Regions from separate parts of the Pseudorhodoplanes sinuspersici genome, predicted to be linked through region 2. Evidence: riboswitches for the same ligand, from Rfam matches in the RefSeq annotation. Region 2 holds a riboswitch; the other holds the start of a gene.
The links. A riboswitch is a leader RNA that binds a small molecule or an ion and turns the genes downstream of it on or off. The one in region 2 is predicted to bind thiamine pyrophosphate.
Positions count from the first base shown of each region.

Region 1 (4,462 bases), 2.7 Mb from region 2:
AATCGGCGCCGGCCTTGAACACCGCGGGCGCCTGCTCCAGCGTGATGCCGCCGATGGCGATCAACGGAATGCTGCCGATGCGCTTTTTCCAGACGCCGATCTTGTCGAGCCCTTGCGGAGCGAAGCGCATCACCTTGAGCGTGGTCGGATAGATCGGACCCAGCGCGACATAATCGGGATCGTGGCGCAGCGCGTTGTCGAGTTCTTCGTCGTCATGCGTGGAGAGCCCGAGCGTAAGACCGGCGCGGCGGATCGCCGGAATGTCGGCCTCGGCGAGATCCTCCTGGCCGAGATGCAGATGCTGCGCGCCGGCCTCGATCGCCGCCTGCCAGTAATCGTTGACGACAAGTTTTGTGTTCGTGCCCTTGGTCGCCGCGAGCGCGGCGCGTACCAACGGCAGAGCGTCCGCGTGCGACAGATCCTTTGCACGCAATTGCACCGTGCCGACGCCAAGCCGCGTTAGGCGTTCGACCCAAGGAAGCGTATCGACGACAGGATAGAAGCGATCAGGATACGGCATGCCAGAACGGGGTCCCGATGACAGGAGTGGATGGAGAGGCGAAATCGCGCGCGCCCATCAGGCCCGCTTCATAGGCGATGCGGCCGCTTTCGACGCCGAGTTTGAACGCGCTCGCCATGTTGACCGGATCGGCCGCTTTCGCGACGGCGGTGTTGAGCAGCACGGCGTCATAGCCAAGCTCCATCGCATCGGCGGCATGCGACGGCGCGCCGAGCCCGGCATCGACAACGAGCGTGATGTCGGGCAGCCGTGCCCGCATGAGCTTCAGCGCGTCGCGATTGATCAGCCCGCGGGCGCTGCCGATCGGCGCCGCCCATGGCATCACCACGCGGCAGCCGGCATCGACCAGGCGCTGCGCGACGCCAAGATCCTCGGTCGTGTAGGGGAAGACCTCGAAGCCATCCTTAACGAGAATGTTTGCAGCTTCGACCAGTCCGACGACATCGGGCTGCAGCGTTTCGTCGTCGGCGATGACTTCCAGCTTGATCCACGATGTGCCGAACAATTCGCGCGCCATCTGCGCGGTGGTGACGGCTTCGCGCACCGAGCGGCAACCGGCGGTGTTCGGCAGCACGGCGACCTCGAGTTCGCGGATCAGCGACCAGAAGTTGTTGCCGGATTTGCCGCCCGCGGTTTCGCGGCGCAGGGCGACAGTGGCAATCTGCGCGCCCGAGGCGCGGATCGCCTCTTGCATGATCGCGGGCGAGGGATAGAGCGCCGTGCCGATCAGGAGGCGAGAGGAGAAGGTTTTGCCGTAGAGGGTCAGCATAATGGTCCTCGCATGCTGCCAACTTTCCGCTCGTCCCCGCGCAGGCGGGGGCCCAGGGTTTCACGCTGGATTCCCGCCTTCGCGGGAATGAGCGGGTGAAGAGGAAACATCATCATCCCCCTTGCCGTGGCGTGAGGATTTCGACCTCGTCGCCATCCTTCAGCGCGGTTTCGCCCCAGCGGGCGCGTTGCACGACCTCGTAATTCACGGCGACGACGAAATGCGTGCCCTCGAATTCCAGTTCACGCAGCAGGGCATCGACATGCGCGGCTGCGATATCCCTGCGTTCGCCATTGACGATCAATTGCATCGTATAACCTCGTTATCGATTGCGCCCCGCGCGACATAGGCCAGCGTCATTTCGGCAAGCGCCGGCGCGATGAGGAAGCCGTGGCGGTAAAGCCCGTTCACCGCGATCTGCGATCCTTCGATCGTGATGCGCGGCAGATTGTCGGGATAGGCCGGCCGCAAACCGCTGTCGAATTCGACGATGCGGGCTTCGGCAAAGGCCGGATGTACGGCATAGGCCATGCTGAGCAATTCCAGCGCCGAGCGCACGCTCATGCCGTTGTCTTCGCTTTCAAGCGAGGTCGCGCCGATCATGATGCGATTGTCGGCGCGCGGCACGACATAAAGCGGCCAGCGCGGATGCATCAGCCGCACCGGGCGCGACAGCGAGATTTCATTGGTCTCGACTATGATGGTTTCGCCCTTCACGCCGCGCAGGTTGCCCGCCGCTTCGGTTGCCACGTCTTCGCGCGCGGCAAGCCCACGGCAATCGATCACGAGGCCGTCGAGATCGCGCGGCTCGCAGGTGCTGTCGAACCGGATCGCGACGCCATGCGCGGTGAGCTGTTCATGCAGTGAAGGCAGCACGCGGCGCGGCTCGACATGGCCTTCCTCTGCAAAGAACAGCGCTTCGCGGAAGCGGCCGCCGAGCGCCGGCTCGAGTTCGCCGATGCGATTGTCGTGGATGCGCTCGTGATGGGCGGTCATGCGCGCGAAGCGCTCGAAATCGGTCCGGTCGCGCGGATGGGCGATGACTAATGAACCGTTAAAGACGGTGTCCGGCACGTGCTCGCGCCACAGGCTGAGCGAGCGGGCCCCCAGCCGCGTGATGATAGGTTCCGCCGCTTCCTGTTCGCACCACGGCGCCAGCATGCCGCCGGCATGCACGCTGGTGGATTGGGTAAGGTCGCGGCCGCTGCGCTCGTACACGGTGACCGGATGGCCCGCCTTGGCGAACAGCAGCGCCTGCCATGTGCCGCCAATGCCGGCACCGACGATGCTGACAGGCGTTTCGGATGGGGTGGAGGATCGCGCCATCGGATGTGATGACGGATATTGCGCCTGTTGGCGCGACGAATCGAACTTTGACTGCATATCCCTGTCCCTTCGCCGGCATGACCCGGATCAGGTTCAAAGGGTTACCGCATTATGCGGAATCTCAGCCCCTCTTCGGGACTCCCCTCGGAACGAGGCTAATGTAAGCGTATAGGCGCGGGTGTCAACGCGTGGGGACGTTAGCCATTGCCATTTCGCCGCGGCTCCCGCATTCCATGGGCAAGTTCCGCGAGACACGGGGAAGGGCCGCCGCTTGACACGTCACGTCAAAAACATCCTGTTCATCATGTGCGATCAGTTGCGCTTCGACTATCTGTCCTGCGCCGGCCATCCGACGCTCCGCACCCCGAACATCGATGCATTGGCGGCGCGCGGCGTGCGTTTTACCCGCGCCTATGTGCAATCGCCCGTGTGTGGAGCCTCGCGCATGAGCTTCTATACCGGCCGCTACGTGCAGTCGCATGGCGCCGCCTGGAACGGATTTCCGCTGAAGGTCGGCGAGATGACCATGGGCGATTATCTCCGCCCGCTCGGCGTTCAGACGGTGCTGGTCGGCAAGACGCATATGCAGCCGGACGCCGAAGGCATGGAGCGGCTCGGCATCGACCCGCAGTCGATCATCGGTGTGCGGGTGTCCGAATGCGGCTTCGATCCTTACGAGCGCGACGACGGATTGCACGGTATCGGTCCCGATGGTCGCTATGACCCGCGGCTGCCGCGCTACAATTCCTATCTCAACGACAAAGGCTATCCCGGCGACAATCCCTGGCACGACTACGCCAACGCGGCGCAGGGCAGCGATAATGAACTCGCATCCGGCTGGGCGATGCGGCATGCGCGCAAGCCCGCGCGCGTCGCCGAGGAGGATTCCGAGACGCCCTATATGACGCGCCGCGCCATGGACTTCATCACCGAGGCGGGAGACGCGCCGTGGTGCCTGCACCTGTCATACATCAAGCCGCACTGGCCCTATATCGCGCCACCGCCGTATAACGACATGTACAGCGCCGACGATGTCATTCCGGCGGTGAAGAACGAGGAGGAGCGCGCCGATCCGCACCCCGTCTATCGCGAATTCATGAATCATCTGGTCGGACGGAATTTTGCGCGCGAGGAGGTGCGGCGCGAGGTGATCCCGGTCTATATGGGCTTGATCCGGCAGATCGATGATCAGCTCGGCCTTCTGTTCGGCTTCATGCGCGAGCGTGGGCTGATGGACAACACGCTGATCGTTTTCACCTCCGATCACGGCGATTATCTCGGCGACCATTGGCTCGGCGAGAAGGACCTGTTTCACGAGCCGTCGGTGAAAATTCCGCTGATCGTCTACGATCCTTCGCGGTCTGCCGACGCGACGCGCGGATCAGTCTGCGATGTGCTGGTGGAATCGATCGATCTGTTGCCGACTTTCCTCGACAGCTTTGGCGCCGATCCGCAGGAGCAGTCGCACCGGCTGGAGGGGCGCTCGCTGCATCCATGGCTGCGAGGCGAACATCCGAAAGACTGGCGCGACATCGTTTTCAGCGAATACGATTATTCCATGCTGCCTGCCGCTATGAAGCTCGGCGTGGCACCGCGCGATGCACGGCTGTTCATGGCTGCCGACCGGCGCTGGAAATACGTCCACGCGGTCGGCTTCCGTCCGATGCTGTTCGATATGGAATCCGATCCTTGCGAGTACCGCGATCTTGGCGCCAACCCCGCTTATGCGCATGAGCGCGAGCGGCTGGCGGCGGCTTTGTCGGACTGGGCGTTGCGGCAATCGCAACGCACGACGATCTCCGAGCGCCAGATTCTCGCCGGGCGAGGAAAGTCGCAGCGACGCGGCA
Region 1 is NZ_CP021112.1:394,326-398,787, reverse strand. It holds gene CAK95_RS01915 (thiamine phosphate synthase) at 1-520, opposite strand, end outside; gene CAK95_RS01910 (thiazole synthase) at 507-1,289, opposite strand; gene thiS (sulfur carrier protein ThiS) at 1,402-1,599, opposite strand; gene CAK95_RS01900 (FAD-dependent oxidoreductase) at 1,590-2,615, opposite strand; TPP riboswitch at 2,663-2,770, opposite strand; gene CAK95_RS01895 (alkaline phosphatase family protein) at 2,887-4,462, shown strand, end outside.
Region 1: it holds a riboswitch for thiamine pyrophosphate, as region 2 does, so the genes downstream of both, CAK95_RS01900 (FAD-dependent oxidoreductase) here and thiD (bifunctional hydroxymethylpyrimidine kinase/phosphomethylpyrimidine kinase) in region 2, are expected to answer to the same signal.

Region 2 (4,462 bases):
TGCCGCATCGCCTTCCGGCCCTTCCATTTCTACTTCCGGGGGCGTTGATTTGCGCTGACGCATATTCTTCAGCGCCATGTCCATCGCGAATTGCGACACCTGCTCGGTGATCGGCTGGCGCTCGCGCTCATAGGCATCGAGCAAGGATTCAGGAGCCCAGCCGTTCAGCACGGCCGCCAGCATCCATGACAGATCCATCGCATCGGCGATGCCGGCATTCATGCCGTAACCGGCATAGGGAATCCACAGATGCGCAGCGTCGCCAGCGATGAAGGCGCGACGATCGCGGAATTTATCGGCCACGAGGCGCCGCCCGACCCAGTCTTCCTTGGATAGAACTTCGTATTCGAAATCGGGACCGACGCCGAGAATGGTGCGTAACGCCCAGTCGCGATCGATGGAATCGAAATCCGGTTCGCCATCGTAGAGATGATTGTGCAGAAGCCATGTTTCCTTGCCGTCGATGGCGACCAGCGTGCCCGTGCGGCGTGGGTTAAGCGACAGATACATCCATGCGCGTTCGCCAGGCATCATCGACAGAAGCTTGGGAGCGCGAAAATAAGTCGACTGCACGCGCTGGATCACCGGCGTTCCCGACAATTGTGCGCCAATCTTGCGGCGGATGGTCGAACGTCCGCCGTCGCAGCCGACCAGATACGCGCCTGTGATCGTGAAGGTCTCGCCACTGTCAAGGTCTCGCGCGGTCGCGACGACACCCGTCTCGTCCTGCACGAAATCTTCGATCTCGGTCCGGTTCAGAATGCGAATGTTTGGCTGCGCCGCGGCATGTTCGAACAGGACAGGCTCGAGATAGATCTGGTTGATCCGGTGCGGCGGCTCTGCCGTCGGCCACCAGGTATCTGGCCCACCTTTGGCCGTGTAGCGTTCGTTGCGCGCGGGGATGGGAATACGCGCCATCTCGATCCCGGTCGATGTCGTACGATACGATGCATCATTCGGGTAGTCGGCGGGCAGGCCTGCATTGCGCACTTTCTCCACGAGTCCGAGACGGCGGAACACTTCCATGGTCCGCGCTGAGACGTGGTTGCATTTCACGCTTGGTGGTTCGCCCGGGTAACGTGTCTCGGCGACAATGACGTCGATGCCGCGCCAGGCCAGATCCATGGCGAGTGTCATTCCAACGGGGCCGGCGCCGACAATGATGACACGGGCCTGAAGTTTGCTGTGCTGCATGGGCTCTTACGCTATGTTTCCTCGAGCATGATTGTTGTTTTTTACCTGAATATCAGGCTGATTTCATTCTTGCAGATTTAGTTGTGATGCACAACAATAGCGTTCTGCAATCGTAATGCAGGCACATAAGCGAATAACAAGAATGATGGTGGGAGGAAGATGATGGGCAGACTCGCGCAATTGTTTGTCGTGGCTGCGATTGCTCAAATGAGCATAATTGGCGTCGCGCAGTCTCAGGCGAATTATCCCAACCGGCCGATCCGGCTCGTTGTCACTTTCCCGCCGGGCGGCAGCACCGACACCCTTGCCCGCGCCATGCAGCCGCATCTGGAAAAGAGTTTGGGGCAGCCGATCGTCATCGACAACAGGCCCGGGGCGGGCGGTGACATTGGCGTCGATGCCGTCGCCAAGGCGGCACCCGATGGCCACACCATCGGCATCGGTGCGGCGGGCGCGCTCTCGGTGAATATCAGCCTCAAGGACAAGATGCCCTACGATCCGCAAAAGGATCTGGCGCCGATCACGCTGCTGACGGCCATCCCCTTTGTGATGGTGGCTGGCCCGGGCTTTCAGGGCAAGTCGCTGGCCGATGTTGTGAAGATGGCAAAGGCGGGCGAGGGGAAACTTGCGATTGGCCATGGTGGCAACGGCACGGCCATGCATCTGTCGTCCGAACTGTTCAATCATCTGACTGCAGCAAAAATCCCGCTCGTGCCTTACAAGGGCTCTGGTCCGGCAACCCAGGATGTCGTGGCCGGTCACATCCCGCTGGCCATCGTCGATGTGCCGTCCTCCCAGGCGATGATCAAGGAGGGGAAGATCCGGGTGCTCGGCGTGACCAGTCTCAAGCGCGACAGCCATCTGCCGGATGCGCCGACCTTCATCGAAGGCGGTATCAAGGACTATGAATCGATCGGCTGGTTCGGTCTGATCGCGCCGGCCGGCACACCGCCCGACATCATCAAGAAGCTGAATGAGGCGTTCGTTGCCGCCATGAACGATCCCGTGGTGAAGGAGCGCATCTATCAGGGCGGGGCGGAGGCGCGGCCGACGACGCCGCAGGAATTCGGGGCCTTCATCAAGAGCGAAACCGACAAATGGGGCGCCATCATCAAGGCCGCCGGCGTCAAGCTTTCGAACTGATCCAGCCATGATATGCGCAGCTTGCATTGGAGGATTTAGCGGCTAAAGATCGTGCGATCTCATGGGGTGCGCGGCGGATCGGCCGCCGTGCTGAGAGGCCATCCGGCCAACCCATCGAACCTGATCCGGGTCATGCCGGCGGAGGGAGTGAGAGATGCACGCGCCACAGAGCGACCTGCCCGACATTGCTGCCGATACGTTGGAGCGTTTGCGCGCGTGGGCAAAGGTTTCCTCATGACGCCGATTGCCGTCACCATTGCAGGGTCGGATTCCGGGGGCGGCGCCGGCATTCAGGCCGACCTGAAAACCTTCTCGGCGCTCGGCGTCTATGGTGCTTCCGTCATTGCTGCCTTGACGGCGCAGAACACCAGGGGCGTGACGGGCATTCATGACGTGCCACCGGATTTCGTCACGGCGCAGATCGATGCGGTGTTCTCCGATCTCGATGTCGGTGCGGTCAAGATCGGCATGCTGTCCAATCCTGGCGTGATCCATGCCGTTGCTGACGGGCTTGTCCGATTCGCACAGGAGAAGGTGGTACTCGATCCGGTGATGATCGCGGCGTCCGGCGATCGCTTGCTGGCGGGAGAGGCGATCCAGGTGTTGCGCGAGGTGCTGATCCCGAAGGCAATGGTGATCACGCCCAATCTGCCGGAAGCTGCGGCCTTGCTTGAAGCACCGATGGCGCAGAACGAAAGCGAGATGCGCGAGCAGGGCGAAAAGCTGTTGGCCATGGGCGCGCGTGCTGTGCTGATGAAGGGTGGCCACGCCTCGGGGCCGGAGAGCGTCGATCTCTTGATCGAGCCAACTTCTGTCGCGCGTCTTGCCGCCGAGCGGTTCGAGACGCAGAACACACATGGCACCGGCTGCACCTTGTCGTCGGCAATTGCGGCAGGGCTTGCCAAGGGTTTGCCGCTCGCTGACGCCGTGCGCGAGGCCAAGGCCTATATCACCGCCGCGATCAAGGCGTCCGATCAGCTCACCATCGGCCATGGCCACGGACCGGTGCATCATTTTCATGCGTGGTGGTGAAACCTCTCCCCGCTGAAGCGGGGAGAGGCGAAGGAAGCGCGCCGCTTACTTCTTCAATTCCACCAGCTTCTGCTTCTGTTCGCCAAGCCCTTCGATGCCGAGCGTGACGACATCGCCGGCCTGCAGGAATTTCGGCTCCGGCTTCATGCCGAGCGCGACGCCGGGCGGGGTGCCGGTGACGATAATGTCGCCGGGCTCCATGACGAAGAATTGCGAGCAATACCAGACAAGGTGTTCGACACCGAAGATCATCGTTTTGGTGTTGCCGGTCTGGCGGCGTTCGCCATTGACGTCGAGCCACATGTCGAGGTTCTGCGGGTCCTTGATCTCGTCTTTGGTCACGAACCACGGGCCGATCGGGCCGAAGGTCTCACAGCCCTTGCCCTTGTTCCACTGGCCGCCGGAGCGGTCGATCTGGAAAGAGCGCTCCGACACGTCGTTGGACACGAAATAGCCCGCGACAGCGCTCATCGCCTTGCCCTTGTCGAGATAGCGCGCGCGCTTGCCGATGACGATGCCGAGCTCGACCTCGTAATCCATCTTGGTGGATTCTTTCGGGATCACGGTGTTGTCGTTCGGTCCGCAGATCGAGGTCGGCGCCTTGTTGAAGATGATCGGCTCCTTCGGGATCGGCATGCCGGCTTCGGCGGCGTGATCGGAATAGTTCAGGCCGATGGCGATGAAGTTGCGCACATGGCCGATGCAGGCGCCGAGCCGCGGCTTGCCGGGCACAACCTTGAGCCGGTTGATATTCGCCTTCTTGATCTTGGCGAGGCCGCCGTCGGCCAGCATGGCGCCGTCGATGTCAGGCACGATGCGCGACAGGTCGCGGATTTTACCCTCGGCATCGATGATGCCGGGTTTCTCGCGGCCCGCCGGGCCGTAACGCACGAGCTTCATGTTTCCCCCAAAAGGTTTGAATGCGCGGACTATGCGTCGGGAGAGGGGCGAGGAGCAAGACGTTAGACATGCGTCATCGCCCCTGTTGTTTAGCGGCGCGGGGTACGCCGTCGTCCAAACCGCCGCTTGATGCCCTTCAAATGAAGGGCGCGCGGAACGCCGGGCTCTCAGCCTGCCCGCGGCCCCATGCGCA
Region 2 is NZ_CP021112.1:3,679,483-3,683,944, forward strand. It holds gene CAK95_RS17835 (FAD-dependent oxidoreductase) at 1-1,194, opposite strand, end outside; gene CAK95_RS17840 (Bug family tripartite tricarboxylate transporter substrate binding protein) at 1,354-2,337, shown strand; TPP riboswitch at 2,390-2,502, shown strand; gene thiD (bifunctional hydroxymethylpyrimidine kinase/phosphomethylpyrimidine kinase) at 2,572-3,369, shown strand; gene CAK95_RS17850 (fumarylacetoacetate hydrolase family protein) at 3,415-4,269, opposite strand.